4 regions of the Streptomyces sp. 17_S59 genome follow, and region 1 is predicted to be linked to each of the others. Evidence: riboswitches for the same ligand, from Rfam matches in the RefSeq annotation. Region 1 holds a riboswitch; each other region holds the start of a gene.

Evidence for each region. Region 1 has a riboswitch for cobalamin ahead of AC1Z4A_RS21570 (ribonucleoside-diphosphate reductase subunit alpha). Riboswitches for the same ligand answer to the same signal wherever they lie in the genome.
Region 2: linked by a shared signal. The riboswitch ahead of nicT (Nickel transporter NicT) and the one ahead of AC1Z4A_RS21570 (ribonucleoside-diphosphate reductase subunit alpha) in region 1 are both predicted to bind cobalamin.
Region 3: linked by a shared signal. The riboswitch ahead of metE (5-methyltetrahydropteroyltriglutamate--homocysteine S-methyltransferase) and the one ahead of AC1Z4A_RS21570 (ribonucleoside-diphosphate reductase subunit alpha) in region 1 are both predicted to bind cobalamin.
Region 4: linked by a shared signal. The riboswitch ahead of AC1Z4A_RS06175 (cobalamin biosynthesis protein) and the one ahead of AC1Z4A_RS21570 (ribonucleoside-diphosphate reductase subunit alpha) in region 1 are both predicted to bind cobalamin.

The regions. Positions count from the first base shown of each region.
Region 1 is NZ_JBXOWD010000001.1:4,731,959-4,739,573, reverse strand. It holds gene mctP (monocarboxylate uptake permease MctP) at 1-1,104, shown strand, start outside; cobalamin riboswitch at 1,458-1,597, shown strand; gene AC1Z4A_RS21570 (ribonucleoside-diphosphate reductase subunit alpha) at 1,769-4,171, shown strand; gene AC1Z4A_RS21565 (ribonucleotide-diphosphate reductase subunit beta) at 4,171-5,187, shown strand; gene def (peptide deformylase) at 5,261-5,899, opposite strand; gene AC1Z4A_RS21555 (tetratricopeptide repeat protein) at 5,977-6,963, opposite strand; gene AC1Z4A_RS21550 (HD-GYP domain-containing protein) at 7,228-7,615, opposite strand, start outside.
Region 2 is NZ_JBXOWD010000001.1:6,355,071-6,362,685, forward strand. It holds gene AC1Z4A_RS28760 (APC family permease) at 1-768, opposite strand, end outside; gene AC1Z4A_RS28765 (FAD-dependent monooxygenase) at 917-2,152, shown strand; cobalamin riboswitch at 2,222-2,439, shown strand; gene nicT (Nickel transporter NicT) at 2,469-3,602, shown strand; gene AC1Z4A_RS28775 (hypothetical protein) at 3,612-3,809, opposite strand; gene AC1Z4A_RS28780 (sensor histidine kinase) at 4,015-5,178, opposite strand; gene AC1Z4A_RS28785 (response regulator transcription factor) at 5,171-5,926, opposite strand; gene AC1Z4A_RS28790 (hypothetical protein) at 5,988-6,407, opposite strand; gene AC1Z4A_RS28795 (molybdopterin-dependent oxidoreductase) at 6,404-7,546, opposite strand.
Region 3 is NZ_JBXOWD010000001.1:7,129,982-7,137,596, reverse strand. It holds gene AC1Z4A_RS32060 (NHL repeat-containing protein) at 1-621, opposite strand, end outside; gene AC1Z4A_RS32055 (universal stress protein) at 709-1,593, opposite strand; gene metE (5-methyltetrahydropteroyltriglutamate--homocysteine S-methyltransferase) at 1,716-4,040, opposite strand; cobalamin riboswitch at 4,212-4,354, opposite strand; gene AC1Z4A_RS32045 (hypothetical protein) at 4,452-4,694, opposite strand; gene aceA (isocitrate lyase) at 4,907-6,199, opposite strand; gene AC1Z4A_RS32035 (cation-translocating P-type ATPase) at 6,491-7,615, opposite strand, start outside.
Region 4 is NZ_JBXOWD010000001.1:1,433,843-1,441,457, reverse strand. It holds gene AC1Z4A_RS06185 (putative cobaltochelatase) at 1-1,319, opposite strand, end outside; gene AC1Z4A_RS06180 (cobyric acid synthase) at 1,486-3,024, opposite strand; gene AC1Z4A_RS06175 (cobalamin biosynthesis protein) at 3,021-3,983, opposite strand; cobalamin riboswitch at 4,042-4,161, opposite strand; gene AC1Z4A_RS06170 (hypothetical protein) at 4,267-4,917, opposite strand; gene AC1Z4A_RS06165 (ATP-binding cassette domain-containing protein) at 4,914-5,819, opposite strand; gene AC1Z4A_RS06160 (hypothetical protein) at 5,955-6,203, opposite strand; gene AC1Z4A_RS06155 (anion permease) at 6,230-7,468, opposite strand; gene AC1Z4A_RS06150 (class II aldolase/adducin family protein) at 7,581-7,615, shown strand, end outside.

The sequences.
Region 1 (7,615 bases):
ATCGCCTTCGGCGTGCTCGCGGCCTACACCTACTCGTCCGGCCTGCGCGCCCCCGCACTGATCGCATTCGTGAAGGACGCCCTGATCTACATCGTCATCATCGTGGCGATCATCTACATCCCGATCAGGCTCGGCGGCTTCGACCACATCTTCGCGAAGGCGGGCGAGGCCCTCTCCGCCAAGAACCCCGCCACCGGCAAGCCCCGCGGCTCCCTGGCCACCGGCCCGCAGGCGCAGTGGGCGTACGCGTCGCTCGCGCTCGGCTCGGCGATGGCGCTCTTCCTCTATCCGCACTCGGTGACGGCCGTCCTCTCCAGCAAGGGCCGCAACGTCATCCGGCGCAACACCACCATCCTGCCGCTGTACTCCCTGATGCTGGGGCTCCTGGCGATGCTGGGGTTCATGGCCATCGCGGCCGGGGTGAAGGTCAAGAACGGCCAGCTGGCGATCCCCCAGCTGTTCGAGGACATGTTCCCCGACTGGTTCACGGGCGTGGCCTTCGCCGCGATCGGCATCGGGGCGCTGGTCCCGGCGGCGATCATGTCGATTGCAGCGGCGAATCTCTTCACGCGCAACATCTACAAGGACTTCATCAGGCCGGACGCCTCGCCGGAGCACGAGGCGAAGGTCTCCAAGCTGGCGTCGCTGCTGGTGAAGGTGGGCGCGCTGGCCTTCGTCCTCACCATGGACAAAACGGTCGCCATCAACTTCCAGCTGCTCGGCGGCATCTGGATCCTCCAGACCGTCCCTGCCCTGGTCGGCGGCCTCTTCACCCGCTGGTTCCACCGCTGGGCGCTGCTGGCCGGCTGGGTGGCGGGCATGGCGTACGGCACATGGCGGGCGTACGAGACGCCGAGCGCGACGCAGGACCACTTCGGCAACACGAACGTGATCCCGCTGATCGGGGAGAAGGGCTACATCGGACTTACGGCTTTTGTGTTCAATGTCCTCGTAGTCGTGATCATGACTTTTGTCCTCAAGGCGGTGGGCGCGCCGGACGGCGTGGACCAGACGAAGCCGTCGGACTACACGGCCGACGCGGGCGACCCGGGCGTCGAGCCGGAGCTTCCCCCGGCCACGGCGGGGGCGCCCGCGGCGCACTGAGGGGCGCAGCCCGCACCCGCTCCCCGAGCCGGGGGCTTCGTCCAGAGAAATGTCGTCAGACAAATACCGTTCGTCCCGGAACGCCGGACAGGCTGGAATGATCCAGTCCGTCCGGCGTTCGGCGCTCCCCGGGCCGATCACGGAGGCGTCGGGAGAACGCCGCAGCGACCTCCTCGCGGCCCCGGGACACCCCTCCCGGACCCGTCGCCCGAGCCCCCCTCCCAGGGCCCCTCACGCCCCCTCCCAGGCCCCGCGGCGCGCCGCCCCCAACACCCCACCGCAGCACCCCGATAGCACATTCCGCAACCGCTTCATGACGGCCCGACACAACATGTGGGGGTGCCTCCGGAGCCCAGCACTAGATGTATGCTCGTCTCCGCTGTCGTCGCAGGGGAATCCGGTGGAAATCCGGAACTGTCCCGCAACGGTGTATGTGTGCGCATATACCCAGTGCACCTGAAGTCCGACGACCTGCGGACAGCGCGCCCACCACCCGAGCCTGCCCCGGCTCGGCCATGGGCGTTGAATTCGTCCGGGCCTCGCGGGTTGGGCCGGCGGACGCCTACGAGGCATGCCCTGGCACACCCAGGAGACAGGCATGCCCGTATGCGACCGTCGAGCACTCCCGAGCGGCCCACCCGACCGAGCGAGGGAGAGCCCCACCGTGACCATCGCGCCCGCGGATCCATTCTCAGGTCCCGTCTCAGCGAACACGGAAGCGACCGACGGCCCCGGGACCGCGCTGCTGCGCGCCCTGACCGACCTCACCGCCGATCTGCCCGCCACCGACCCGGGCAAGGTCGCCGCCGCCGCCCTGCGCGGCCGCAGCGCGGCTGCGGACGAGGCGGAGCTGCGCTCCCTCGCCACCGAGGCGGCCGCCGGCCTGATCGCCGAGGAGCCCGAGTACTCCAAGCTCGCCGCCCGTCTGCTCACCCGCGCCATCGCCGAGGAGGCGGCCGGCCAGGGTGCGACGTCCTTCTCCGCCTCGGTCGCCGTCGGCCACCGCGAGGGCCTCATCGCGGACGAGACCGCCGCGTTCGTGGCCACCCACGCCGAGCGCCTCGACGCCCTGGTCGACCAGGCCCTGATCGACGGCGCCGACGACCGCTTCGGCTACTTCGGCCTGCGCACCCTGCACAGCCGCTACCTGCTGCGCCACCCGATCCACCGCGACGTGATCGAGACCCCGCAGCACTTCCTGCTGCGCGTCGCCTGCGGCCTCGCCGAGGACCACTCGGAGCGGGCCCTGGAGGACGTCGCGGAGCTGTACCGGCTGACGAGCACCCTCTCGTACCTGCCCTCCTCCCCCACGCTCTTCAACTCCGGCACCCGTCACCCGCAGATGTCGTCCTGCTACCTGCTGGACTCCCCGCTGGACGAGCTGGACTCGATCTACGACCGCTACCACCAGGTGGCGCGTCTGTCGAAGCACGCGGGCGGCATCGGGCTGTCGTACTCGCGCATCCGCTCGCGCGGCTCGCTGATCCGGGGCACCAACGGTCACTCCAACGGCATCGTGCCGTTCCTGCGCACCCTCGACGCCTCCGTCGCCGCCGTGAACCAGGGCGGCCGCCGCAAGGGCGCCGCCTGTGTCTACCTGGAGACCTGGCACGCCGACATCGAGGAGTTCCTGGAGCTCCGCGACAACACCGGTGAGGAGGCCCGCCGCACCCACAACCTCAACATCGCGCACTGGATCCCGGACGAGTTCATGCGCCGTGTCGAGACGGACGCGGACTGGTCGCTCTTCTCCCCGGCCGACACCCCGGACCTGGTCGACCTCTACGGCGACGAGTTCGACGCCGCGTACCGCACGTACGAGGCCGAGGGCAAGGCCGTCAAGACCATCCCGGCGCGGGTGCTGTACGCCCGGATGATGCGCACCCTCGCGCAGACCGGCAACGGCTGGATGACCTTCAAGGACGCCGCCAACCGCACCGCCAACCAGACGGCCGAGAAGGGCGCGGTCGTCCACTCCTCGAACCTCTGCACCGAGATCCTCGAGGTCACCGACGACGGCGAGACCGCGGTCTGCAACCTGGGCTCGGTCAACCTCGCGCAGCACCTCGGTGCCGACGGCGAGCTGGACTGGGAGAAGCTCGACCGTACGGTCCGTACGGCCGTCACCTTCCTCGACCGCGTCGTGGACATCAACTTCTACCCGACCGAGCAGGCCGGCAGCTCCAACAGCCGCTGGCGCCCGGTGGGCCTGGGCCTGATGGGTCTGCAGGACGTCTTCTTCCGCCTGCGCCTGCCCTTCGACTCGGCCGAGGCGAAGGAGCTGTCCACCAAGATCTCCGAGCGGATCATGCTCGCGGCGTACGAGGCCTCCGCCGACCTCGCCGAGCGGCACGGCCCGCACCCGGCCTGGTCCGCGACCCGCACCGCCCGCGGCGTGCTGCACCCGGACCACTACCCCAACGCCGTCGCCGCCTGGGAGGACCGCTGGGAGGCGCTGCGCGCCCGCATCGCCGAGGTCGGCATGCGCAACTCGCTGCTGCTCGCCATCGCCCCGACGGCGACCATCGCCTCCATCGCGGGCGTGTACGAGTGCATCGAGCCGCAGGTCTCCAACCTGTTCAAGCGCGAGACGCTCTCGGGTGAGTTCCTGCAGGTCAACACCTACCTGGTGGACGACCTCAAGAAGCTCGGCGTGTGGGACCGCGCCACCCGCGAGGCCATGACCGAGGCCAACGGCTCGATCCAGGACATGAAGTGGATCCCGCAGGACGTGCGCGACCTGTACCGCACCGCCTGGGAGATCCCGCAGCGCGCCCTGATCGACATGGCCGCGGCCCGTACGCCGTACCTGGACCAGAGCCAGTCGCTCAACCTGTTCATGGCCTCGCCGACCATCGGCAAGCTCAGCTCGATGTACGCGTACGCCTGGAAGCAGGGCATCAAGACGACGTACTACCTGCGCTCCCGCCCGGCCACCCGGATCGCCCGCGCCGCGTCCGGCGGTGCCGCCGCCCCCGCCACCATTCCGGTGCAGCAGGCCGCGCCCGACGCGGACGCCATCGCCTGCTCCCTTGAGAACCCCGAGTCCTGCGAGGCCTGCCAGTAATGTCCGCCGAACGCCAGAAGAACCTGCTCGACCCCGGCTTCGAGCTGACCCTGCGCCCCATGCGGTACCCGGACTTCTACGACCGCTACCGCGACGCGATCAAGAACACCTGGACCGTCGAGGAGGTCGACCTCCACTCGGACGTCGCCGACCTGGCGAAGCTCTCCCCGGGTGAGCAGCACATGATCGGCCGCCTGGTGGCCTTCTTCGCCACCGGTGACTCGATCGTGGCGAACAACCTCGTGCTGACCCTGTACAAGCACATCAACTCGCCCGAGGCGCGCCTCTACCTGTCGCGGCAGCTGTTCGAGGAGGCCGTGCACGTCCAGTTCTATCTGACGCTGCTCGACACCTACCTGCCCGACCCGGAGGAGCGCGCGGCGGCCTTCGCGGCCGTCGAGAACATCCCCTCCATCCGCGACAAGGCGCAGTTCTGCTTCAAGTGGATCAACGAGGTCGAGAAGCTGGAGAGCCTGCAGACGAAGGCCGACCGCCGTCGCTTCCTGCTCAACCTGATCTGCTTCGCCGCGTGCATCGAGGGCCTGTTCTTCTACGGCGCCTTCGCCTACGTGTACTGGTTCCGCAGCCGCGGCCTGCTGCACGGCCTGGCGACCGGCACCAACTGGGTGTTCCGGGACGAGTCCATGCACATGGACTTCGCGTTCTCCGTCGTGGACACCGTCCGCGAGGAGGAGCCGGACCTCTTCGACGACGAGCTGCAGCAGCAGGTCACGGACATGCTGAAGGAGGCCGTCGAGGCCGAGCTGCAGTTCGCCCGCGACCTGTGCGGTGACGGCCTGCCGGGCATGAACACCGACTCCATGCGCGAGTACCTGCAGTGCGTCGCCGACCAGCGCCTGCAGCGCCTGGGCATCGCCCCGGTGTTCGGCTCGGAGAACCCGTTCTCCTTCATGGAGCTGCAGAACGTCCAGGAGCTGACCAACTTCTTCGAGCGCCGCGCGTCCGCGTACCAGGTGGCGGTCGAGGGCACCGTCGGCTTCGACGAGGACTTCTAGTCACACGGTAGGCACATGAGGAAGGGCCCGTACGGAGCGATCCGTACGGGCCCTTCCTCATGTCATGCGTTGATCAGTCGTTGGCGACGACCGGGTAGCGCGGGGTGCCCTCCGCCATCTGCTTCAGCGCGTCCTTGCGGTCCCGCTTCGACAGGCGGTCGATGTACAGGTAGCCGTACAGGTGGTCCGTCTCGTGCTGGAGGCAGCGGGCGAAGTAGCCCGTGCCCTCGACGGCGATCGCGTTGCCGTGCATGTCCTGGCCGCGCACCACGGCGTAGTCCGGGCGCGCCAGGGACGCGTACGCGGTCGGCACCGACAGGCAGCCCTCGTTGGAGTCGTCGAGGACGCGGCGGTCGGCCGGGAGCTCGTCCAGGACCGGGTTGCAGACGGCGCCCACGTGGCGCACGCCCTCGTCGTCCATGCAGTCGTAGACGAAGACCTTGAGGTCGACGCCGATCTGGTTGGCGGCCAGGCCGACGCCCTCGGCGGTGCGCTGGCTGGCGAACATGTCGTCGATCAGCTGCGCCAGCTCGTCGCCGAACTCGGTGACGTCCTTGCACTCCTTGTGCAGGACCGGGTTGCCGACGACGGTGATGGGACGGGAGGTGCCGCGCTCCCGGTGGGCCTGCTCGCGCTCCTCGCAGTCCTCGGTGTCCACGATGAACTCGCTCACCACGTCGTTCGCCGACTGCTCAGTGTCTTGCTGCGCCATGTCCGCCGTATGCCTCTCTCACAACCCGAAAACGCTATCTACAGGTTCATACAGGGTACGGGGAGCGCGGCGCCCCCTCAGCAGACCTCTTCGAGATCCCGCCATTCCCGGGTGTCCGGGCTGTCCGCGACCCAGCCGTCCAGCAGGCCGCGCACCAGGCCGACGGGCGCCGCGATGCCGCACTCGCGCTCGGGCACCCACAGGGAGCCGGAGCCCGCGGTGCGGTGGCCCAGCGGGCCGGGGTGGCCGGGCTCGCTGTGGTCGTGCGGGTCCAGGTGCTCGCCGTCGCCCTCGTCGCTGGGCATCCGGCTCTCCGAGCAGGTGCGGCACAGCAGGCGCACGGACGAGGACCAGTCCTCGGCGGCGAAGCCCGCGTCCGCGGCGAGCCGCTCCAGGGCGTCCCGGTCGGCCTCTGTGGCGGCCTCCAGGAGGACCACCCAGGTGGGCACGGGCGAGGGCGCCCACAGCTCGATCTCGTCGAAGACGGGGTAGGAGGGCCCCGCGGCGGTGACGCGCTCGCCGTGCGGGACGCCGTCGTGCAGCACGACCTCGCCCCAGCGGCGGCCGGAGGACGGCAGCGGGATGGAGAGCACCTCGATCCGCGCCGGGTCCAGTCTGCGGCCCCAGACGACCTCGGCCTCGCCCTCCGGGGAGAGCCGCACGGCCGCGCTGCCCAGCTCCATGCCGGCCGGCTCGCCCGCCGGGCCGCCGTCGCCGGGCACCCGGAGCCCGTAGGCCTGCCAGGCGCGGCGGGCCAGCGGCCAGTCCTGGAGGGCGGTGGCGGCGATGCCCACGTTCCACCAGTCAGGGGCGCCCGCCTCGCGGTCCAGCAGGGCCACGGCGCGCAGGCCGGCGGCGCGGGCCTGCTCCCAGTCGTGCCGGAACTTGTGCAGCAGCGCGAGGTTGAACCAGGACTCGGACAGCCAGGGCTCCATGTCGGCCGCGCGCGTCAGCAGGGCGCCCGCGTCCTCGTACCGGCCGTCGCCGATGAGCGTGAAGGCACGGTCGGTGGCCTGCCGCCACGAGGCGGAAGGCCGGTGCCGTACCTTGCCGAAGATCCTCACGATTCCCGCCTGCCGGTTTCTGCGTGCGACCACGCCGGTTGGACCGGGTGCCGACCGCCGTCCTCACCGACGGCGCGCTGCCACACCCGGACTGCTCCGGGGAGCTTCGCCCACCGGTCCTTCTTGCCGACAACGGCGCCCACGACACCCCCCGATTTCCGCTTTCCCGCCATTCTCTTCGTCTTCTTCGCATCCAACCATGCCCCTTCGGACGCCCGCTCATTACCCGTGGGTTCGGCGGGCCAGTCCGCGTCTCCCGGGGGCTCACGGGCCGGACGGAGCGGGGCGGCCCCGGGCGAGCACCGCGGCGAGCGCCTCCACCACCCGGGGCTCGTGGTCGTACGCGGTGGCCAGCCGGAGCCGCTCCAGCGCGCGCAGGGGGCCGCACGCCGGGTCGGCGGCGAAGTCGTCGTAGGCGTTGACCGTACGGACGATACGGGCCGTGAGCGGCTGGTCCCGGTACGGATCCGCCTGGCGCTCGACCACCAGGGCGACTTCCGGGGCCACCCCGGTCTGCCGCACGACCGCCGCGCCCAGCACGGCGATGCGGCGCCGCTGCTCCTGGGGCAGCGGCTCGGTGGCCCCGGCGGGCAGCGGGTCGGTGAGGGAGAGCTGGCCGACGTCGTGCATGAGCGCCGCGTACTCCAGCACG
Region 2 (7,615 bases), 1.6 Mb from region 1:
GTAGACGATGGCGCGCGGCAGGGTGCGCCCGGGATCCTTGATCTCGGCACCCATGTAGGCGGCGGTGTTGTAGCCACCGTAGTCGTAGATGCCGATGGTCAGGCCCGCGGCGAAGCCGATCCAGAACTGATTGGACGTCAGCTCGAAGGCGTGCGCCGGGTAGGTGAAGGCCAGGTCGGGGCTGAAGTGCGTGAAGGCCGCGACGATGACCAGGGCGACGGAGGCGAGCATCACGCCCCACAGCACCGCCGTGATCCGTGCGATGTTCTCCACCCGGCGCCACAGCAGCGCGATGACGAGCGCGATGAGGGCCAGCCCCGTCAGATCGCCCTGCGTCTGCGTCATGTCCGGCCACAGATAGCCGAGGTACTGGACGAAGCCGATCACCCCGGTGGCCACCGCGAGTGGGATGAACAGCATCGACGTCCAGACGAACAGGAACGGCATCAGCTTCCCCGTGCGGTACTGGAACGCCTGCCGCAGATACACATAGCTGCCGCCCGCACCCGGCAGCGACGCCCCCAGCTCCGCCCAGATCAGCCCGTCGGCCAGCGCCAGGACCGCCCCCGCGACGAAGCCGATGACCGCCTGCGGCCCGCCGAAGGCGGCCACCATCAGCGGGATGGTGACGAAGGGGCCGATGCCGCACATCTGGCTCATGTTGATGGCGGTGGCCTGGAACAGCCCGATGCGGCGCACGAACCCCACGTTCGGGTCCGCCGCCCCCGGCCCGCCGGACCGGTGCCCTCTGCCTGCAGTGCCTGTCATTGGCGCAGCCCCTCTCGTCGTCCACTGCACTCGTACACCGGCCCGCCCGGCACGTCCATCACCTGCGCGGTGTCGCGAACACTGGTGGTGAGCCCGACGAACCGTCAAGATCTGGGAACCGGAGAACCAGTGGAAGAAGGGAAGAGAGATGCCCGGAAGACGCAGAGGACGCATCGCCGTCGTGGGCGGCAGCATCGCGGGCTGTGCCGCCGCACTCGCCGCGACCCGCGCCGGAGCGGACGAGGTCGTGGTCTACGAGCGGGCGGCCGGCGCGCTCCAGGACCGGGGCGTCGGCCTCGCGATCCACAACGACCGCTACGCCGAGCTGGAGGCGGCCGGATATGCCGACGCCGCCATGCCATGGGTGCCCCTCACCCGGCGCACCTGGATCACCCGCGACGGCGAGGAGCGCGCCGGACGACGGCTGGGAGCCGTGCCGTTCCCCTTCCGCTCCTACAACTGGGGCGCTCTGTGGCAGGAGTTACGCGCACGCATCCCCGCGTCGGTCGAGTACCGCCAGGGCGCGGCCGTCGAACGGGTCCTGCCCGAGCCGGACGGGGTCACGCTGTGCCTCGCCGACGGGACGACGGACCGCTGCGACCTGGTCGTCGGCGCGGACGGCTACCGCTCGGTGGTACGGGCGGCCACGAGCGCCACCGCGCCCGCCTACGCCGGCTACCCGGCCTGGCGCGGCACCGTGCCCGCCGAGGCGCTGCCGGAGCCGCGCTCCGCCTGGCCCGAGGGCGAGGCCGCGAACATCGCCTTCCCCGGCGGCCACATGATCGTCTACCGCATCCCCGGCCCGGGCGGCACGGGCGTCTCCGCCAACTGGGTGCTGTACACCTCCGCGCCGCCCGGCACCGCAGCGGCCCTCCGCGACCCGACGAGCCTGCCGCCGGGCAGGGTCACCGACGACCTGCTGGCCCACCGGGCCGCCGTGACCGAACGCTGCTTCCCGCCCTACTGGCGGGACTTCGTCGCCTGCACGCCCCGGTCCACGGCCGCCGTCCAGCCCCTGTACGACCTGGCCGTGCCGCACTACGGCGAGGGCCGCATCGTGCTCGCCGGGGACGCGGCCGCCGTGGCCCGCCCCCACACCGGCAGCGGCGCCGCCAAGGCGCTGCAGGACGCCACGGTCCTGGAACGCGTCCTGCGGTCCGCCGGCACCTGGGCGGAGGCGGTGCAGGCGTACGACGCCGAACGCACCCCGAGCGGCCGGGCCCTGGTCCGGCTCGCGCGCCGGCTCGGCCGGGCGCAGGTCCTGGCGACGCCCGACTGGCACACCATGGACCAGGCCGCCCTGGAGCGGTGGTGGCGGGAGGCGTCCGACGGCGAGCGCGGCTTCGGCGGCGAGCGCCTCGGCGCCCCGACCGGCCCCTCCTGACGTGCACGGACGGCTTCCTGCGAAGAAGTGGCACTTGCCACTCTTTTCCCCCGGCGGCGGGCCGGGACGTTAAGGTGGCCCGGCCGTGGTGATCGGGAAGACCGGTGCGGACCCTCGTGGTCCTATTCCGGAGCGGCCCTCGCCACTGTGACCGGGGAGTTACCGTCCCGGCCGCGTGCCCCACCCACGGGCGCGCGGAGCCACTGGCGCCGTCCGGCTGCCGGGAAGGCGGGACGGTCGCGTGTGTACCCGTAAGCCAGGAGACCGGCCACGGCATCTCACAGAACATCCACGAGGTGCTGGAGCGTGACCCCGAATGACCCTGCCCACCCCCACCCCCACCACCGGCAGTTCTGCCGGAACTGAGCCCTCCGCGCTGCCCGCCTTCCGCTGGCAGCGCCAGGACACGATACGGACCGCCGGCCTGCTGGCCGTCGTAGCCGCCCTGCACGTCGTCGCCTTCGGCGTGCTCTTCCTGCTCGTCGTCCCCCACCACTACACCGTCGACTCCAAGGTCTTCGGTGTCGGCCTCGGCGTCACGGCCTACACCCTCGGCATGCGGCACGCCTTCGACGCCGACCACATCGCCGCGATCGACAACACCACCCGCAAGCTGATGGCCGACGGCAAGCGCCCGGTGTCGGTCGGCTTCTGGTTCGCCCTCGGGCACTCCAGCGTCGTCGTCCTCCTGACGCTGCTGGTGGCCGGCGGCACCCGGCTGGCCGGGACGCTGATGGACGAGGAGTCCACCACCCACCAGACCCTCGGCGTGGTCGGCACCACCGTCTCCGGCGGCTTCCTCTACCTCATCGCCGCCCTCAACCTCGTCGCCCTCGCTGGCATTCTGCGGGTCTTCCGCGCGATGCGCCAGGGCCGCTTCGACGAGGCGGAGCTGGAGGAGCACCTGGACTCGCGGGGCTTCATGAACCGCATCCTCGGCCGGCTCACCCGGTCCGTCTCCCGGCCCGGGCAGATGTACCCGCTCGGCTTCCTCTTCGGCCTCGGCTTCGACACCGCGACCGAGGTCACGCTGATGGTGATGGCGGGCAGCGGGGCCGCGGCCGGCCTGCCCTGGTACGCGGTCCTGTGCCTGCCGCTGCTGTTCGCCGCCGGAATGAGCCTGTTCGACACGCTCGACGGCACGTTCATGAACTTCGCCTACCAGTGGGCGTTCTCCAACCCCGTCCGCAAGGTCTACTACAACCTCACCATCACCGGCCTGTCCATCGCCGTGGCCTTCCTCATCGGCACGATCGAGCTGGTCGGGGTCCTGCACGAGAAGATGGACCTGACGGATCCGGTGACCGGCTGGATCGCCGGACTCGACCTCGACAACGTCGGGTTCGTCATCGTCGGGCTGTTCGTGGTGGTGTGGGCGGCCGCGCTCGCCTACTGGCGCATCGCCAAGGTCGAGGACCGCTGGGCGGTGCGTGCCTCTGCCCGCCGCTAGGGCCGTGCGTTAGGGCCGGGCGCAGCCGCGGGTCGCGCACTCCTTGCGCACGCTGATGACGGGGAGCTTGTTGCCCGCGGACTCCTCGCTGACGACGACGGGGGACGGGCCGCCGCAGGTGAGGCACGTACGCGACGAGGGGTCCCGCTCCCGGTCGATCGTTGCGGCGATCCTGCGCAGTGGGTCGGCGGTGTCGTCGTCGGGCATGGGCCATCCCGTTCGCTTCGGCGGTTCCCGCTCCGCGCGGCCGGAGGGGTGGGTGCATCGTGGCGCACGACGCGTGATCACGTCAGCGGGTTGGGGGGTGACCACCCTTTGGGTGGGGGGTCTTTCCCCCACCCCGCCCCTTCCCGCAGCTTCCGATATGCGGCTCCGCCGCAGGGCGGGGGCTCCGCCCCCGGACCCCCGCTCCTCAAACGCCGGAGGGGCTGAAATTGCCCCCTGGTTCGGGAAAGGGCGGGATCGGGGAAAACTCCAGCGGCAGCACCACCTCGAAGCGGCACCCGCCCCCAACGTTCCGCACCGACACCGCACCCCCATGCGCCTCCACGATCCCGCGCACAATCGCCAGCCCCAACCCCGCACCCCCCGTCCGCGTCCGCGCCTCCGACCCCCGCCACCCCGTGTCGAACACCCGCGGAAGGTCCTCCTCCGGGATGCCGCCGCAGCCGTCCGTGACGGAGAGGACGACCGTGTCCTCCTCCTGCCGCGCGGCCACCGTCACCGTCCCGTCGGCCGGCGTCCGGCGCACCGCGTTGACCAGCAGATTGCCCAGCACTCGCGTCATCTCCCCGCCGTCCGCCTCGACCGGTACCGCGTCGACGCCGTCGCCCGTCAGCCGGACGCCGCGCTCGCGGGCCAGCGGGCCGACCCCGGCCAGGGCGTCGTCCACCAGGTCGTACGCCGAGATCCGGGCCGGGTTCAGCGGCAGCGCCCCCGCGTGGATGCGGGACAGCTCGAACAGGTCGCCGACCATGGAGTCGATACGGTCCACTTCGGTGCGGATGCGGCGGAGGTAGCGCGCGGGGTCCTCGGCCACGCCGTCCTCCAGTGCCTCGGACATCGCCCGCAGCCCGGCCAGCGGGGTGCGCAGGTCGTGCGAGATCCAGGCGACCAGCTCGCGGCGCGAGGCGTCGAGGGCACGTTCGCGCTCCCGGGACTCGGCGAGCCGGGCCCCGGTCGCGGCCAGCTCGCGGGAGAGCGCGTCGAGTTCGGCCGTGGCCCCGCCGCCGGGGGCCGCGAACGTGCCGTCCTCGCCGAAGGAACGGGCGGCGCGCGTCAGGGCGTTGCTGCGGGCCACCACCCAGCGGCCGAGCAGCAGCGCCGTCGCGAGCGAGACCACGGCGGCCATCGCGCACACCGTCGTGACGACGGTCAGGTCGTGCGCGGAGAGGAACATGGCCCGGGCCACGGCCAGCGTCCCGGCCAGCATCGCGGTCACCGACACCACGGCCACCACGGCCAGGGACACCGCGACCGACCGGCGGCGCAGCACCCGCAGGGCAACGGCCCCCAGCAGCCCGGCCGCCACGGCGCCGAGCAGGGCGTAGCAGGCGATCAGCAGCACGTCACGCACGGCCGTCCGGCCCCGTTCCGTCCGTCCCTGCTCCGTCCGCCGCGGGCGGGTCGAAGCGGTAGCCGACGCCCCACACCGTCCGGATCAGGCTGGGCCGGGCCGGGTCGTCCTCGACCTTGGCCCGCAGCCGCCGCACGTGCACCGTGACGGTGGACACGTCCCCGAATTCCCAGCCCCACACCTCGCGCATCAGTTCCTCGCGCCCGCAGGCCCGCCCGGGGTGCCGCAGCAGGAACGCCAGCAGGTCGAACTCGCGCACGGTAAGGGCCAGTTCGGTGCCGTCCCTGGTGGCGCGCCGGGACGCCGGATCCAGGGTCAGGCCGGCGGCCCGCAGCGGGGGCGCCGCCCCCGGACCGGCCGCCCCGGCCGCGCGGGCGCGGCGCAGCACGGCCGCCACGCGCAGCACCAGCTCCCGGGGCGAGAAGGGCTTGGTGACGTAGTCGTCGGCGCCGACCTCCAGGCCCAGGATGCGGTCCTCCTCGTCGCCGCGCGCGGTGAGCATGACGACCGGCACCGGACCGTGCTCGCGCAGCCTGCGGCAGACCTCCAGGCCGTCCATGCCGGGCAGCATCAGGTCGAGGACGACGAGATCGGGCCGCGCGGCCGTGGCCCGGTCCAGCGCGGCGGGACCGTCGGCGGCCCGGTCGACGGTGAAGCCCGCCCGGCCGAGATAGCCGGCCACGACCTCGGCGACGGTGGGGTCGTCGTCGACCACGAGCACACGGGCGGGGGGTGTCTGCTGCTGCATCCCGCAAGCCTCGCATCCTCGCGGGGAAACACCGTCCCGCCGGGGGAGGGGAGAGGGGGTGTCAGCTGCGCGCGCGGCGCCGCCGCACCCGCCGCCACCACCGCACGCCGACCAGCCCCGCCGCCACCGCGAACGTCGCCCCCATCGTGAGCACCCAGTTGCGCGGGTAGTCCAGCGGCAGCACCGAGGGGTTCTGGGTGGCGCCCGGCCGCAGCAGCGCGGGCGAGGCGACGGCCGTCAGACAGGCCGCCACCAGCAGCGTGCCCCGCACCACGCGCCGGGCGGGCAGCCGGGAGACGGCGATGCCCGCCGCCAGTGTCAGCGGCGCCACCAGGCCGTCGTGGACGATCAGCGGCCCGATCATCCACCGCCCCACGGACCAGGGGTAGTGCGTGCCGCCCTTCCCGAACAGCAGCGAGTAGACGCCCACCCCCATGATGACGATGCCCAGCGCCCCGAAGGCGGTCCGCAGCGGTGTCACAGCACCTCCAGCGACGAGATCCACTTCGTCTGCAGCACCCCGGGCCGGTTGGGGGCGATGATGCGCGCGGGGTAGCCGTGGTCGTAGGACAGCTCCTCGCCGTTGAGGCGCAGCGCGAGCAGCGTGAGCGGGTCGCGCGCATGGGTGTGGGCCATGGTCGTCACCCGGTGGTTGCCGTCCTGCTCCAGCGAGGTCACCCGGATCCGGACGTCGGCGGGCGCGCCCGCCCGGTCCAGCAGGTCCCGTACGCGGACGCCCGTCCAGACAGCCGTCTTGCTCCACCCTTCGACGCAGGCGATCGACAGTGTCGCCGTCTGCTGCGGCAGCGCGCGCAGCTCGTCCAGCGTCAGCTCGTACGGGCGCGGACCGTCGACCCGCAGCCGCCAGTTGCGCACCATCTCCTCGGTCACGCCCGCGAGGGCGGCGGTCCGGGTGACGGGGAGGCCCTGCGGGCCCCGGTCCGGGTGGCGGGGCGCCAGCAGGTCCAGCCGGGCCAGCGGGGGGAAGGCCTGGCCGACCGTCGTGACGGTCACCGCGGCCACCGCCGTGCCCACCGAGGCCAGCAGCGCACGTCGGTCGGCGTTGTCCTCGGCCCAGCGCTCGGGATCGGCCAGCGCACGGCGCCGCCAGTGCGCCCTGATCTGCGGTGCCTTGACGGCCAGGTGCAGGACCAGCGCCCCGAACAGCAGCCAGCCCACCGCGAAGTGCACCGGCACGAACGAGAACGGCCACGGGGACCACTGCGAGGTGTTGAGCAGCCCCGTGACAAGCTCGAAGAGGGCCGAGGCCCCCAGCACCAGCACCGACAGCCGCTCCAGCCCGTGCCCCATCGAGCGCAGGACGGGCCGTACGAACAGCCGCGGGTAGACCGTCCACAGCTTCGCCAGCAGCAGCGGGACCGCCGCGATGCCGCTCGCCACGTGCAGCCCCTGGCTCACGCGGTAGCCCCACACGGGGCGGCTGGGCAGGGAGTTCGCCAGGAAGGCGGGTGGCTGCTCCTGGTAATGGCTCATCAGCCCCGTCACGAAGCACACCGCGACCGCCAGCCCGAGCCAGCGGCCGATCGCCGTGGCCGTGCGGGCGTCGTGGAGCCTGCCCGAGAAGGCAGGGGCCGGAAAGGTCGGCAATGGGCGTTTCATGCCCCTATCACACCGCGCGCGGAGGCGGTAGGCGCGGATCGACACTTCACGAATGGCGGACGTCGGCAG
Region 3 (7,615 bases), 2.4 Mb from region 1:
CGCCGGGTGGCGTGCGGCGAAGATGGGATGGGGCCTCGCCGCGAAGAGCCGGTGGCGCGCCGGACGCGTGTGGTCCAGCGCCAGGACCTGGTCGCTCCCCTTCAGCGTCACCCACAGCACGTCGCCGTACTCATTGACGTAGTGCGGCCCTCGGCCACCGCCCGGAATGCCGATCTCCCGCTCGATGCGCGGCGCCGCATCCGGCGTGTCCGCCCGCGGGTCCACCAGCAACAGCCGGTTCCCGCCCTCGTGTGTGGCCCAGATCCGCCCGGGATGGCGCGACGAGACCGCCAGCCCGTGCAGCATCGCGTCCGACGGCCCCAGCGCGAACGCCCCGGCACCCGTCACCTGCTCGGTGCGCGGGTCCAGGGTCAGTTTCACCAGACGGCTGTTGGACATCTGGGACACCAACACCACCGGCCTGCCCGGCATTTTGACGATCTCGTGCGTCTCCTCGGCGAACGGCAGCCCGTACTCCACCACCGACCGCCGGGGCGGCGCCCCCGCTCCTCTCCGCCCCGGCCCGGCCGCCGCCGCTCTCCCCGGCGCTCCGAACAGCGCCCCGGCAGCGGTCAGGCTGCCCAGCGAAAACAGCCGGCTCTGGAACGTACGGCGGTCCAACCGGTCCTCCCGGGACTCGTACGGCTTCTCGGCGACGGGTCCATGAAAGCGGTATTGACCGACTATCCGATGGTGGATTTGCTGCATTCATCCTTGTGGGCGATGGATTGTCGTCACTGCCGGTGCGACGAGCAAGGGGCAGTCCGTGCCGTGGATCAGGGTGCCGATGGCCGATCCGAGCAGCGCGTCCGTCACTCTGCCCCGCTTGTGCGAGCCGACCACCAGGCAGCGTGCGCGGCGGGCCGCCGAGGCGAGCATCGCCGCGGAATCGCCGGTGAGCACTTCCTGACGGACCTCGACGCCCGGGTACCGGTCGCGGCGTCCCGCCAGCAACTCCGCCATATCCACCCGGGCTTCCTCCAGGACGTCGCTCCGTCCCGCGTCCCGGGGCTTGCGCACCTCGATCGCGACGAGGCCGATGCCGCGCAGGGACGCCTCCTCGAAGGCCAGGTCGACGGCGGCGCCCGCCGATGGCGAGCCGTCCGCTTCCACCACCACCGGGGCATCGGCCGGCACGCCGGAGGGAGGCTCCCGCACGAGCACGACCGGGCAGGGAACGTGGCCGATCAAGGCGTCGGCCTCGTCCCGGGGAGCGAACAACGAGGACGCTCCGGCATACCGCGGCGTGCCCAGCACGACGAGGCTCGCGGCCCCGGCCGCTTCGCGCAGCACGCGTGCCGGCCGTCCGGAGGCCAGTTCCGTGCGTACGTCCAGCTCCCGGTGGCAGCGCAGGGCTTCGTCGCGCGCTTCGCGCAGCAGGGTTTCTCCCCGGGCGTGGAGGTGCGTGGCCCAGGAGTGGGCCCGGCTTCCGGGCGCCGTGCCGGGGGCTGTGCTCACCGGCCCCGCCTGGACGTGCACCAGCCGCAGGGGCATGCCCCGGAGGGCCGCCTCGTCCGCCGCCCAGCGCACGGCGTGATTGCTGAGGGGGTGGTCGGAGACCTCCGCGATCACCGACGCAGCGCTCACATCCATCCGGAGACCACCTCCGGTGTTGGCCTGACCTCCGCTTCCAGCGTGCATCCTCGGCGGCTGCCGCGCCACGGGCGCAGACCGGGGCCCGGACCGGCGCCGGAGCGCCGGTCCGGGCCCACGCGTCAGGAGGCCGTGCCGTCCAGCTCCTTCCGCACCGCACGGGCCGCCGCCACCAGGTTCTCCAGGGAGGCGCGGACCTCGGGCCAGCCGCGGGTCTTCAGGCCGCAGTCGGGGTTGACCCACAAGCGGTCGGCGGGGATCGCGGCCAGGCTCTTCCTCAGCAGGTCCGCCGCCTCGGCGGCAGTGGGGACGCGCGGGGAGTGGATGTCGTAGACGCCGGGGCCGACCTCGCGCGGGTATCCGGCGGTGGCCAGCTCGCCGGTGACCTGCATGTGCGAGCGGGCGGCTTCCAGGCTGATGACGTCGGCGTCGATGTCGTCGATGGCCGTCAGGATGTCGCCGAACTCGGCGTAGCACATGTGGGTGTGGATCTGGGTGTCCGGCCGGACGCCGCTCGTGGCGAGCCGGAAGGACTCGGTGGCCCAGGCGAGGTACGCCGCGTGGTCGGCGGCACGCAGCGGGAGGGTCTCGCGCAGGGCGGGCTCGTCCACCTGGATCACCGGTGTCCCGGCGGCCTCCAGGTCGTTCACCTCGTCGCGCAGGGCGAGGGCCACCTGCCGGGCGGTATCGGCGAGCGGCTGGTCGTCGCGGACGAAGGACCAGGCGAGCATGGTGACGGGCCCGGTGAGCATGCCCTTGACCGGGCGCTCGGTGAGCGACTGGGCGTAGCGGGTCCAGCGGACCGTCATCGGCTCGGGGCGGGAGATGTCGCCGGCGAGGATCGGCGGGCGGACGTAGCGGGTGCCGTAGGACTGGACCCAGCCGTGCCGGGTGGCCAGGTAGCCGGCGAGCTGCTCGGCGAAGTACTGCACCATGTCGTTGCGCTCGGGCTCGCCGTGCACCAGCACGTCGATGCCGGTCTTCTCCTGGAAGGCGATGACCTCGCCGATCTCCGCCTCGATGCGCTTCTCGTAGGCCTGGGTGCCGATGCGTCCGGCGCGCAGGTCGGCGCGCGCCGTGCGCAGCTCGGTCGTCTGGGGGAAGGAGCCGATCGTGGTGGTGGGCAGCGGCGGGAGCCCCAGGTGGGCGCGCTGGGCCGCCGCGCGCTCGGCGTAGGGCCGGGAGCGGTGTGCGTCGGCGTCGGTGACGGCGGAGGTGCGGGCGCGTACCGCCGGGTCCCGGGTGATGGCCGAGCCCGCGCGGGAGGCGAGGTCGGCGCGGTTGGCGGCGAGTTCGGCGGCGATGGCACCGGTGCCGTGCGCGAGCCCCTTGGCGAGGGTGACGGCCTCGTGGGCCTTCTGGCGGGCGAAGGAGAGCCAGCGGGCGATCTGTCCGTCGATCTCGCGCTCGGCCGTGGCGTCCAGGGGGACGTGCAGCAGGGAGCAGGAGGCGGCGACGTCGACCCGGTCGGCGAGGCCGAGGAGGGTGCCCAGGGTGGCCAGCGACTTCTCGAAGTCGTTGATCCACACGTTGCGCCCGTTGACCACGCCGGCCACCAGGCGCTTGCCGGGCAGCCCGCCGACGGCCGCGAGGTCGTCGAGGTTGGCGGCCGCGGAGCGGGTGAAGTCGAGGGCGAGGCCGTCGACGGGGGCCTTGGCCAGGACGGGCAGGGCCTCGCCGAGGCGGTCGAAGTAGGAGGCGACCAGCAGTTTCGGGCGGTCGTCGAGGGTGCCCAGCTCGCGGTAGGCGCGGGCGGCGGCGTTCAGCTCGGCCGGGGTGCGGTCCTGGACCAGCGCGGGCTCGTCGAGCTGGACCCATTCGGCCCCGGCGGCCCGCAGGTCGGCCAGCACCTCCGCGTAGACGGGCAGGAGCCGGTCGAGGAGGGTCAGCGGCTCGAAGCCGGGGGCGACGCCGGGCGCGGGCTTGGCCAGCAGGAGGTAGGTGACCGGGCCGACGAGGACGGGGCGGGCGGCCAGGCCGAGGGCGAGGGCTTCCCCGAGTTCGGCGACCTGCTTGGTGGAGTCGGTGGTGAAGACGGTGTCGGGGCCGAGTTCCGGGACCAGGTAGTGGTAGTTGGTGTCGAACCACTTGGTCATCTCCAGCGGCGCCGCGTCCTGGGTGCCGCGGGCCATGGCGAAGTAGCCGTCCAGGGCGTCGGCTTCGACGGCCGCGCGGTGCCGGGCGGGGATCGCGCCGACCATGACGCTGGTGTCCAGGACGTGGTCGTAGTACGAGAAGTCGCCGGTGGGCACCTCGTGGATGCCTGCGTCGGCGAGCTGCCGCCAGTTGGTGCGGCGCAGTGCGGCGGCCGTCTCCCGGAGGGCGTCGGCGGTGACGCGGCCCTTCCAGTAGCCCTCGATCGCCTTCTTCAGCTCTCGGCCCTGGCCCTGGCGGGGGTAGCCGTGCACGGTGGCGCGTGCTGCCGCGGCTGCGGACTTGCTGGTCACGGAACTCTCCTTCGCGAGTTTCTTCCGGAACCCCGGTGCACGAGGAGGGCGCGAAGGGACGACGGGCCGGCCGGGACACCACCGTCGTGCGTGCCCGTCCGCCGTGTACGCCGACCCGCCCTCGAGGTCACCGGGATTGCCGCGCGCGAACGCTCGCACGCGGGCAGCGGCAGGTCTTCGGACTCGCGGGCACGTCTGCCGGGGCAGACACCTACTGGCCGTCGCTTCCCGGACCCGCCCGGGCCCAGTGCGTATGACGGCGGTCGTTCCCGCTCACCGCTGCGGGGCAGTCCCGGATTCCCACCGGGTTCCCTCTTGCGACGCATCCCGCCTGGCGGACGGGGCGAACCGGCTGCACCGGCCACCCTAGAGGGAGAATCCCGTTCTCGAACAGGGTTGTTCATATGTCGGTCACATACCCGCGTCACACAGGTCCTCGCCGGGGCGGAGGCACTGGGCAGCACTCAGCAGCCCCTCGACGACCTCGTCCATCCCGATGCGCTGCTCCACCCGTTCCAGGTCGGGGACGTGCGCCCGGGTGCTCACCCCGGGCGGGGCTGCGAGGAACAGCTCGCCGGGCTTGAGGAGGACGCAGTGAGCGGACGGGGGCGGACAGGGGGACCCGGGGTCCGGGGCACTGGGCTGCCAGGGCACGGAACTCTCCTTCGCGAGTCACGTCACGGGCGGCCCCGGTTCGCCACGACGGTCCGGCCCCGCCGTGGCGAACCGGCTGCGTCCCCCAGGTTGAGGGCATGCCGGGCTCTCAGGCCCCAAGCCGTTGCCGGACGAGGTGGTGGGCGTAGGCGTCAGTGGTGAAGAACGCCGGATGCCCTCCGTAGGGACGTGAACCAGGCGGGCGGGCGCTCCTAGTGGAACTGCTCCTCCTCGGTGGAGCCGGTCAGCGCGGTGGTCGAGGAGGCCGGGTTGACGGCGGTGGAGACGAGGTCGAAGTAGCCCGTGCCGACCTCCCGCTGGTGCTTGACGGCGGTGAAGCCGTGCTGCTGGGCGGCGAACTCGCGCTCCTGGAGGTCGACGTAGGCGGTCATGCCGTGCTCGGCGTAGCCGCGGGCGAGGTCGAACATGCCGTGGTTGAGGGAGTGGAAGCCGGCGAGGGTGATGAACTGGAAGCGGTAGCCCATGGCGCCCAGTTCCCGCTGGAACTTGGCTATCTGGTCGTCGTCCAGCGCGGCCTTCCAGTTGAAGGAGGGCGAGCAGTTGTAGGCCAGCATCTTGCCGGGGTACCGGTGGTGGAGCGCCTCGGCGAACTCGCGGGCCTGGGCCAGGTCGGGGGTGCCGGTCTCCACCCAGATGAGGTCGGCGTACGGGGCGTAGGCCAGGCCGCGGGCGATCACGGGCGCCATGCCGTTGCGCACCTGGTAGAAGCCCTCCGCCGTGCGCTCCCCGGTGCAGAACTGCGCGTCGGTCTCGTCCACGTCGCTGGTCAGCAGGTTGGCGGCCAGGGCGTCCGTACGGGCGACGACGAGGGTGGGCACGTCGGCGATGTCGGCGGCGAGGCGGGCGGCGTTGAGGGTGCGGATGTGCTGGGAGGTGGGGACGAGGACCTTGCCGCCGAGGTGGCCGCACTTCTTCTCGGAGGCGAGCTGGTCCTCGTAGTGGATGCCGGCCGCACCCGCGGCGATCATCGCCTTGGTCAGCTCGAAGGCGTTGAGCGGGCCGCCGAAGCCCGCCTCGGCGTCCGCGACAATGGGTGCCAGCCAGTCGGTGGTGTCACCCGCGCCCTCGGCGGTGGCGATCTGGTCGGCCCGCAGCAGCGCGTTGTTGATGCGACGCACGACCTGCGGCACCGAGTTGGCGGGATAGAGGCTCTGGTCGGGGTAGGTGTGCCCGGCCTGGTTGGCGTCGGCGGCGACCTGCCAGCCGGACAGGTAGATCGCCTGGAGGCCGGCCTTGACCATCTGCACCGCCTGCCCGCCCGTGAGCGCGCCGAGGGCGTGGATGTAGTCGCGCTCGTGCAGCTGCCGCCACAGGCGCTCGGCCCCGCGGCGGGCAAGGGTGTGCTCCTCGCGGACGCTGCCGGACAGCCGGATCACATCGTCCGCGCTGTACGTCCGCTCGATGCCCTGCCAGCGGGGGTCGGTCGCCCACCGCCGGGCGAGGTCCTCGGCGGTCGTCCGGTTGCCCGTCGCTGCCTGTGCCATGACTGTCTCCTGGGATCGGTGTGGGAGCAGTGGTCGGGGGTCCGGGGCTCCTGCCGGGCATGTGAAGGGCAGGGAATTTCCCCCGGAGTGCGGCCCGCAGTGCCATCGGTGGTGAGCGGAAGCGGAGGAATCCGGGCCTGCGGGCCGCACGACGACTCTGGCAGTGGCACTGAGTGCCATCAAGTGTGGCTCCATGCCAAGTGTTGCGAATCTTCCGGGCACGTTCTGCCAAGTCTGCGAAGACGCACGCCGGTTGGGTGGCACGAGGGCCTGCCCGTCTCCCACGAGGCGTCACCGGCCCCCGCCGCCCTCCGGCACCAGCCACGCCTGCAGACGCATCGCCGCGTACCCGAGCGCGAATGCGGCGCACACGAGGCCCGCGTCGGGCAGGGCCGGGGGCCGGGTGCCCAGCAGTTCGCGCAGGAGCGGCACGTACGCTCCTGCGATCTGCAGGGCCAGCGCGGCCGCCAGCGCCAGGAGGAGGAAGGGATTGGCCAGGGTTCCGGGCCGGGCCCGTGACCCCAGGCCCACGCCGAGCTGGGTCGCGCCCAGGACCAGGAAGACCAGCGTCTGCCAGGGGCGGCCCGTGTCGTGGGCCCAGTGCCCGACGGTCAGGGTCAGCGCCGCGATGAGGACGCCCAGCACGAGGATGCGCGCCCACAGTCCCTCCCCCAGCACGCTCTCCTCCGGTGGCCTGGGCGGCCGGTGCATCGAGTCGCCGGCGGTGGGTTCGGCACCGATCGCCACGCCCGGCAGGCCGTGGGTGAGGAGGTTGATCCACAGGATCTGGGCCGGGAGCAGCGGCAGGGGCATGCCCAGGGCCGGGCCCGTGAGCATGACCAGGATCTCCGCGCTGCCGCCCGCCAGGGCGTAGAGCAGGAAGCGCCGTACGTTGGCGTAGACCCGGCGGCCCTCTTCGACGGCGGCCACGACCGTGCCGATGTCGTCGTCGGCCAGGACGAGGTCGGCTGCCTGCCGGGCGACCTCCGTCCCGCGCCGGCCCATGGCCACCCCGATGTCCGCCCGGCGCAGTGCCGGCCCGTCGTTGACGCCGTCGCCCGTCATGGCCACCACGTGCCCGGCCCGGCGCCACGACTCGACGATGCCGACCTTCTGCTCGGGTGTCGTACGGGCGAACACGCGCACCGCCGTGGGATCCCCTGCGGTACCGCGCCGGATCCCCTCGCCGGTGACGGCCTCGTCCCGGGCGGAGGCGATGCCCAGCCGCCGGGCCACGGCTTCGGCGGTCAGCGGATGGTCCCCGGTGACGAGCACGGGAGTGATGCCCGCCGCCCGGCACGCCGTGACCGTGCCCGCGGCCGCCTCCCTCGGCGGGTCGAGGATCGCGACCAGCCCGAGCAGGGTCAGGTCCCTCTCCCGGTCGTCCGGTGCGGGCTCCGCTCTGCCGGCCGCGGC
Region 4 (7,615 bases), 3.3 Mb from region 1:
TCGGCGCCCTCGCCGAGACCGGGCACATCGAACCTGCGGGTCCGGAACGGCTCCGCGGCCGCGACGGCCGGAGCCTCGCCGCCCCCACCGCCCCCGGGCGCCGGTCCCTCCTGCGGGGCGGGGGCGTCCTGCCCGGCCGGAGCGGACTCCTCCCGGCGCTGGGACGGCACGTCGGGCGCGCAGTCCGCGCCCTGCGGCGGCTGCCCCCCGCCGTCCGGCCCACCGTCAGGTCCGTCGTCGGGACCGCCGTCCGGGCCGTCGCCGGGGCCCTCCGGGCCCGGATCGGGCTCGGGGTCCGGGTCCTCGTCCTCGAATCCGCTCAGGATCTCGTCGAGCTTGTCCTCGTCCAGACCGGGCGCGTCGAAGGGATTCCGCCGCCGCCGGTGCGGCAGCGACAGCAGTGCCGCCTGCCGCACGTCCGCGGTGGTGACGTCCGTACGCCCCGCCCACGCGGCCAGCGCCGCCGCCGTGCGCGCGGTGACGATGTCCGCGCGCATGCCGTCCACCTCGAACCCGGCGCACACCGCCGCGATCCGGCGCAGCGCGCCGTCCCCGAGCCGTACGCCCGGCAGCAGCGCCCGCGCGGCGGCGATGCGCTCGCGCAACGCCTCCTCCTCGGGGGCCCACTTGGCGGCGAAGGCGGCCGGGTCCTCGTCGAAGGCGAGACGGCGGCGCACGACCTCGACGCGCTCCTCGGTGTCGCGGGAGGCCGCGACCTCGACCGTCAGCCCGAACCGGTCGAGCAGCTGCGGCCGCAGCTCGCCCTCCTCGGGGTTCATGGTGCCGACGAGCAGGAAGCGGGCGGCGTGCCGGACGGAGACGCCTTCGCGCTCGACGTGCGAGGCGCCCATGGCGGCGGCGTCGAGCAGGCTGTCGATGAGGTGGTCGTGCAAGAGGTTGACCTCGTCGACGTAGAGCACTCCTCGGTGCGCTTCCGCAAGCAGACCGGGCTCGAAAGCCTTGACACCCTCGGCCAGGGCCCGTTCGATGTCGAGTGCGCCGACGAGACGATCCTCGGAGGCGCCGACGGGCAGTTCGACCATCCTGGCGGGACGGGTCTCACCCGCGCCGCTCGTGTGCGGTGCGTCCGGGCACGTCGGGTCGGGCGTCGCCGGATCGCAGGAGAAACGGCAGCCCGCGACGACGTCGATCTCGGGAAGCAGAGCCGAAAGCGCGCGCACCGCAGTGGATTTGGCGGTCCCTTTCTCACCCCGTACGAGAACTCCGCCTATCGATGGTGAGATCGCGTTGAGCAGGAGGCCCAGCCGCATGTCGTCCATCCCGACGATCGCGGTGAACGGGTAGGTGGCCGAGGACATCAGCTGGTACCCCTTTCGAGGTAATCGGTTCGGGCAGGCGCTTCAGCGGCCGGGCTATCTGTGACGGTGTGGCCGTCGGCCCCGCTTCCGCGGGGATGTTCCGCTGCTCGGCGACCACTTGGTCGAGTCCTTGCTGTCGTGCCCGCACACGCGGGGGTACTCATCCTCACGGCGCCCCCGGCGGAATGAACGGGACGCCCGTCGGCACCCCGTCCTCGATCAGCCGCAGCAGCGCGTCCGTATCGGCGTGCTCCTCGACGAGGTCCCCCAGCCGGTCCAGCTGCTCCTCCCGCAACGCCCCGAAGCTCGTGTCCGGTGCCGGGACGAATGCTCTTCCCGCCGCCTGCGCGACCCGCCGCAGGAACGCCCGCCGGAAGCCGTCGCTCTCCAGCGAGCCGTGCCAGTGCGTGCCCCACACCGAACCCACCCGGCAGCCGTCCAGGAAGGGCTCGCCGTCCAGGACTTCGGCGACGCCGTGGTGGATCTCGTACCCCTCCACCGGCTCACCCAGCGCCTCGCCGACCGGCCGGGCCAGGGTCTTCTCCACCGCGAACCGCACGCGCACCGGCAGCAGGCCCAGGCCCTCGACCGTGCCCGCCCTCGACTCGACCTCGTCGTCGATCCGTTCACCCAGCAGCTGGAAGCCGCCGCAGATGCCCAGCACCGGGCGACCCTCGGCCGCCCTGCGCCGCAGCGCCTCCGCCAGCCCGCGCTCCCGCAGCCACGCCAGCGCCCGCACCGTCCCGCGGGTGCCCGGCACCACGACCAGGTCCGCGTCGGCCAGCTCCTCCGGCCGGTCCACGAAGCGCACGACCACGCCCGGCTCGGCCGCCAGCGCGTCGACATCCGTGAAGTTGGACATCAGCGGCACCGCGCACACGGCCACCCGCAGGACGTCCGCGCCGTGCGGCGGGGCCACCACCGACTCGCGGACCGCGCCCCGCAGGGAGACGCACAGGCCGTCCTCCTCGTCGATGCCCAGGCCGTGGGCGAACGGCAGCACGCCGAAAGTCCGCCGGCCCGTCAGGCCGCGCAGCATCTCCAAGCCGGGCTCCAGCAGCGACACGTCGCCCCGGAACTTGTTGACCAGATAACCCGCTATCAGCTCCTGGTCCTCGCGCGAAAGCAGCGCCGTCGTGCCGAAGAAGGACGCGAAGACGCCGCCCCGGTCGATGTCGCCGACCACGACCACGGGCAGCCGCGCGGCCCGCGCTATGCCCATGTTGACGATGTCGGAGCGGCGCAGATTGATCTCGGCGGGGCTGCCCGCCCCCTCACAGATCACGGCGTCGTGCGTCCGCCGCAGCTCGGCCAGACAGTCCGTCACCGTGCCGAACAGCTGCTCCTGCCGCCCCGAGTGGTAGCCGCGGGCGCTCAGCTCGCCCACCGGCTTGCCCATGAGCACGACCTGGCTGCTGCGGTCGCTCCCGGGCTTGAGCAGCACCGGGTTCATGAGCGCGCTCGGCTCGACGCGGGCGGCGGCCGCCTGCATCGCCTGCGCGCGCCCTATCTCCGCGCCGTCGCGCGTCACATACGAGTTGAGCGACATGTTCTGCGCCTTGAACGGCGCGACCTTGACGCCCTTGCGGACCAGCCAGCGGCAGATCCCGGCGGTCACCACGCTCTTGCCCGCGTCCGAGGTGGTCCCGGCCACCAGCAGGCCCCCACCCGGTGAGCCCGTACGCCCGCTCCTGTCGGCTGTCACCGATTCCTCCCCGCCTTTCTGAACAGGCTGCCCACCGTGCGGGCCGCCACCGCCGTCCCCAGGGCCAGCAGCGACACCCGGCGCGAGAGCCGGACCGCGCGCTCGATGTCGGCCGTCCGCACGGGACGGTTCTCCCCGCCCAGGACGGGCCGGTGCTCGACGCGGCCGGCGTAGGCGAGGGTGCCGCCGAGACGTACGCCCAGGGCCCCGGCGAAGGCGGCCTCGACCGGACCGGCGTTGGGGCTGGGGTGGCGGGAGGCGTCGCGCCGGGCCACGCGCAGGGCGCCGCGCGGATCGGGGCCGGCGAGGATCGTGAGGGCGGCGGTCAGCCGGGCGCCGGGCCAGCCGACGACGTCGTCGAGGCGGGCGGAGGCCCAGCCGAACCGCCGGTGGCGGGGCGACTTGTGGCCGACCATGGCATCCAGGGTGTTGACCGCCCGGAAACCCACCAGACCGGGCAGGCCCGCCAGGGCGCCCCAGACCAGAGCGCCCACGACGGCGTCGGAGGTGTTCTCGGCCACGGACTCCACCACGGCCCGGGCGATCTGCTGCGCGTCCAGCGCCTGCGGATCGCGGCCGCACAGATGCGGCAGCCGCTCCCGGGCGACCTCCAGGTCCCCGGCGGCCAGCGCCCCGCCGATGGCCCGGGCCTCCCGGCCCAGGGACGTGCCGCCCAGGACGGCCCAGGTGGCGGCGGCGGTCAGCGCGATCTCGGCCGCGCGGTGGCGGCGCGCGGCACGGGCCAGCAGCCCGGCCCCCGCGACCGCGCCGCCCGCGCAGACCAGGGCGTGCAGGGAGCCGTAACCGCGGTGGTCGCGCCACAGCCGCCGCTCGACGGCCTGCGCGGCCCGCCCGAACGCGGCCACGGGGTGCCCACGACGGGGGTCGCCGAGGAGCAGGTCGCAGGCGAAGCCCAGGGCGGCGCCGTACGCGAAGGAGTAGCGATCGCGGCCGGGCATGGCGAAGCGGTGTCCTCACTCAGGGTCCGCGCCCTGGCTCGACGTGACCGGCGACCAGAGTCTCCTGGCTCCCGGATCCGCGCCGCCCCCGGCCTTCCGGCTCGCGCCGTGGCCATCGATTGGGGGGACACTCCCCGGTGACAGTGGCGGGACCGCGCCGGATTCGCACCGGCTTCCTCTGCTGTCGCCGTTTGGCTCGGGAAGTCCACCACGGGGCGGGAAGGGGCGTCAACTCGCCCTGACCCGGGCCCCGCCGCCGTGGTGACCGTATCGTCCGGCAGGTCTACCGGCGGCGTTGCGCCACCCACGACGACAGCAGGACCGCGGCCGCCGGCAGGACCGAGGCCCAGGCCACCAGGAGCAGGAGTTCGCCGGCCGGCGGGCGCGGCGGCGCCGAGCTCAACAGGCGGATCGTCTGGTTGGCGGGAGTGACCGGGCGGCCGACCAAGGCGATCAGGCTCAGCACGAGCGCTGTGGCGAAGGCGTAGCCCTGTCGTTCGATGACCGGGCGTGCGCAGCAGGTGCCCAGGGCGATGCCGGTGAGACCGCAAATCAGGTGGGCCGTAAAGCCGGTGGCCAGGTCGGCGGGCGTGTGCAGGCGGCCACTGGAGACCATCGGCCAGATCAGGGCGGCGCCGCTGAGAGCGAGCACACCGGCCAGGGCGGCGCAGGTCTTGCCGAGCAGGACTCGTCGGCGGCTGCCGGCGTTGACCAGGGTGACGGTGGCCTGGAGCGGGTCCTCGGTGTTGTGGAGGCTGAGGGTGAGCCACACACCGACCGGCAGCAGCGCGGCAGCGGAGGCCCCGTAACCCGGCAGGACCGAGCCCTGGACGGCGTAGAGGACCGCCAGAAACCCGAAGTAGGCCACCAGTTGGGGCAGGAACCGCTGGGACCGGAGGTAGTCCGCCAGGGCATAGCGGGCGATCGTCATCATCGGCGGCCTCCGGCAGGCTCGGCCGACGGATCCGTGAACGGACCCGTGAACGGCCCCGTCAACGGACCCGGGCGGACCTCGAAAACGGTGTACCCCTGTCTCAAGACCTCCGCGAGGACCGCGTCGGACCGGTCGGCGCCGACCTCAAGACATATGCGCCGCTCCTTCTCGCCCACGAACCGGACGCCCGGCAGCGCGCGCAGCGCCTCCGTCACGCGCGACCGGTCCACGCCCGCGCCGGGCATCATGCCCAGCGTGACCGCGAACCCTTCGGGTGCCGTCTCACCGATGGCTTGCCGGGTGAGGCGACCTCGGTGCAGCCCGTAGACCGCATCCGCGCTCGCGGCGACCGTGCCCGGCCGGTGCTCGGTGAGGAGAACGACCACTCCCGCGGCACGCCACTCCGCGAGGAAGTCCACGAGGACTCGATGGGTACGGGCATCGAGGCCGGACCACGGCTCGTCGAGTATCAGCAGCCGCGGGCCGCCGAGCACGGCCTGAGCGAGAGCGACTTTCTGGGCGTTCCCCTTGGACAGCGTGCTGATGGGCGCGTCGATGTCCCCTTCGATGGCCAGCCGGTCGAGCAGTTCACAGCCGCGACGAGCGGCATCCGCGGTCCGGAGTCCTTGAATCCGCCCCATGTGCAGGAGGTACGAGCGTGCGGTGAGCCGCATGTTCGCCGGAAGCCGCTCGGGCACATAGCCGATCCTGTCCGGGCGCCCGTGCACAGCGCCGGAACTGGGCCTCGTCAGGCCGGCGGCCACCTTGAGCAGAGTGGACTTTCCCGATCCGTTGCCACCGACCACCGCGGTGACCGTACCGGGAGCCAGATCGAGGGTGACGCCGTCCAGTACGCGCGGCCCTCGGCGTGTGTACCGGACGCCGACCGACTCCAATTGCACTCAAGGTTCCCATCTGTCCGTCAAACGCGATCACAACCCTGCCGGGCAAAGATAGTGAACGCGCGATCGGCGTAAACGGCGGAGGGGCGGGACCGGGGAAACCCCGGTCCCGCCCCTCCGTATGTGCGGATCGCGTCAGCCGACGATCAGATAGATCCCGTACCCCACCGCGGCCGCGCACAGCGCGAAGCACGCGTAGGCGCCGGTGCGTGCCAGGGCGGTCGTGCCGCCCGCGTCGGTCGCGGCATCGGCACCCGCCGCGGCCGCGGCTCCCGGCTTGCGGGACGTGCCGACGATGCCGAGCGTGAAGACGCCCACGAGGCCGACGGTGACCACGAGGCTCACGCCGAAGACCTGGCCGAGTGCTGCCCAGTCGATGTGCATGGTGGTTCTTCCTCCGTTGCCCGGCGTCAGCCGGTCGTCGCGGCGGCGGGGGCGGCCGGGGCGGCCGGTGCCGGGGTCAGGCCGCCGGCCGGCGGCGGGGCGACGGCCTGCAGAGCGGCCGTGACCACGCCGGCGGGCTCCTCGGGGAGGCCCTGCGGCGTGTTGAGGTCGTTGACGTTGTCCTGGGTGACCGGCTTGCGGCGGGAGGCCAGCCAGATGCCGCCGCTGACCGCCAGGCCGAGGACGGCGACCGCGGCGACGCCCCAGTCGCCCTGGTCGGCCAGGAGCGCGGCGCCGGCGGCGACGAGGCCCGCGGCCGGGAGGGTCAGGCCCCACGCGGCGACCATGCGGCCGGCGGTGGACCAGCGCACCACGCCGCCCTTGCGGCCCAGGCCGGCACCCATGATCGAGCCGGAGCAGACCTGGGTGGTGGAGAGCGCGAAGCCGATGTGCGAGGAGGCGAGGATCACCGTCGCGGCGCCGGTCTGGGCGGCGAAGCCCTGGGCCGGCTTGATGTCGGCGAGGCCCTTGCCGAGCGTCTGGATGATGCGCCAGCCGCCCAGGTACGTACCGAGCGCGATGGCCATGCCCGCGGAGACGACGACCCACAGCGGCGGGTCGGAGTGCGGGGCGACGACGCCGCCGGTGACCAGGGCGAGGGTGATCACGCCCATGGTCTTCTGGGCGTCGTTGGTGCCGTGGGCCAGGGAGACCAGGGCGGCCGAGGCGATCTGGCCGGCGCGGTAGCCCTTGGCGGTCTCCTGCTCGTCGCGGTTGCGGGAGAGCCGGAAGGTGATCCGGGTGGCGGCCCAGGCGGCGACGCCCGCCACGATCGGGGCGGCGACCGCGGGGATGAGGACCTTCATGACGACCTTGTCGGCATTGACCGCGTCGAAGCCGACGGACGCGACGGTGGCGCCGATCAGACCGCCGAAGAGGGCGTGCGAGGAGCTGGAGGGCAGGCCCGCCAGCCAGGTCAGCAGGTTCCAGACGATCGCGCCGACGAGCCCGGCGAAGATCACCTCTGGTCTGATGCCGGCACTTTCATCGATGATGCCACCGGAGATCGTCTTGGCGACCTCCACGGAGAGGAACGCGCCGACGAGGTTGAGAACCGCAGACATCGCCACCGCGGTCTTGGGCTTGAGTGCCCCGGTGGAGATGGTGGTGGCCATGGCGTTGGCCGTGTCGTGGAAGCCGTTCGTAAAGTCGAACACCAAGGCCGTGACGATCACGATCCCGATGAGAAGCGTGATGTTTTCCATTCACCCAGGCAATCAGTCCGATGGTCAGTACGCGGCGACCGTAGGGACTCAGGGTGAACGGAAGGTGAACTGGACCGAAGCCGGTCCATGACACGAACCGGAGGCAGCAACGATGAACGCTCCCGAGTACACCCCGGCGACCGGGTG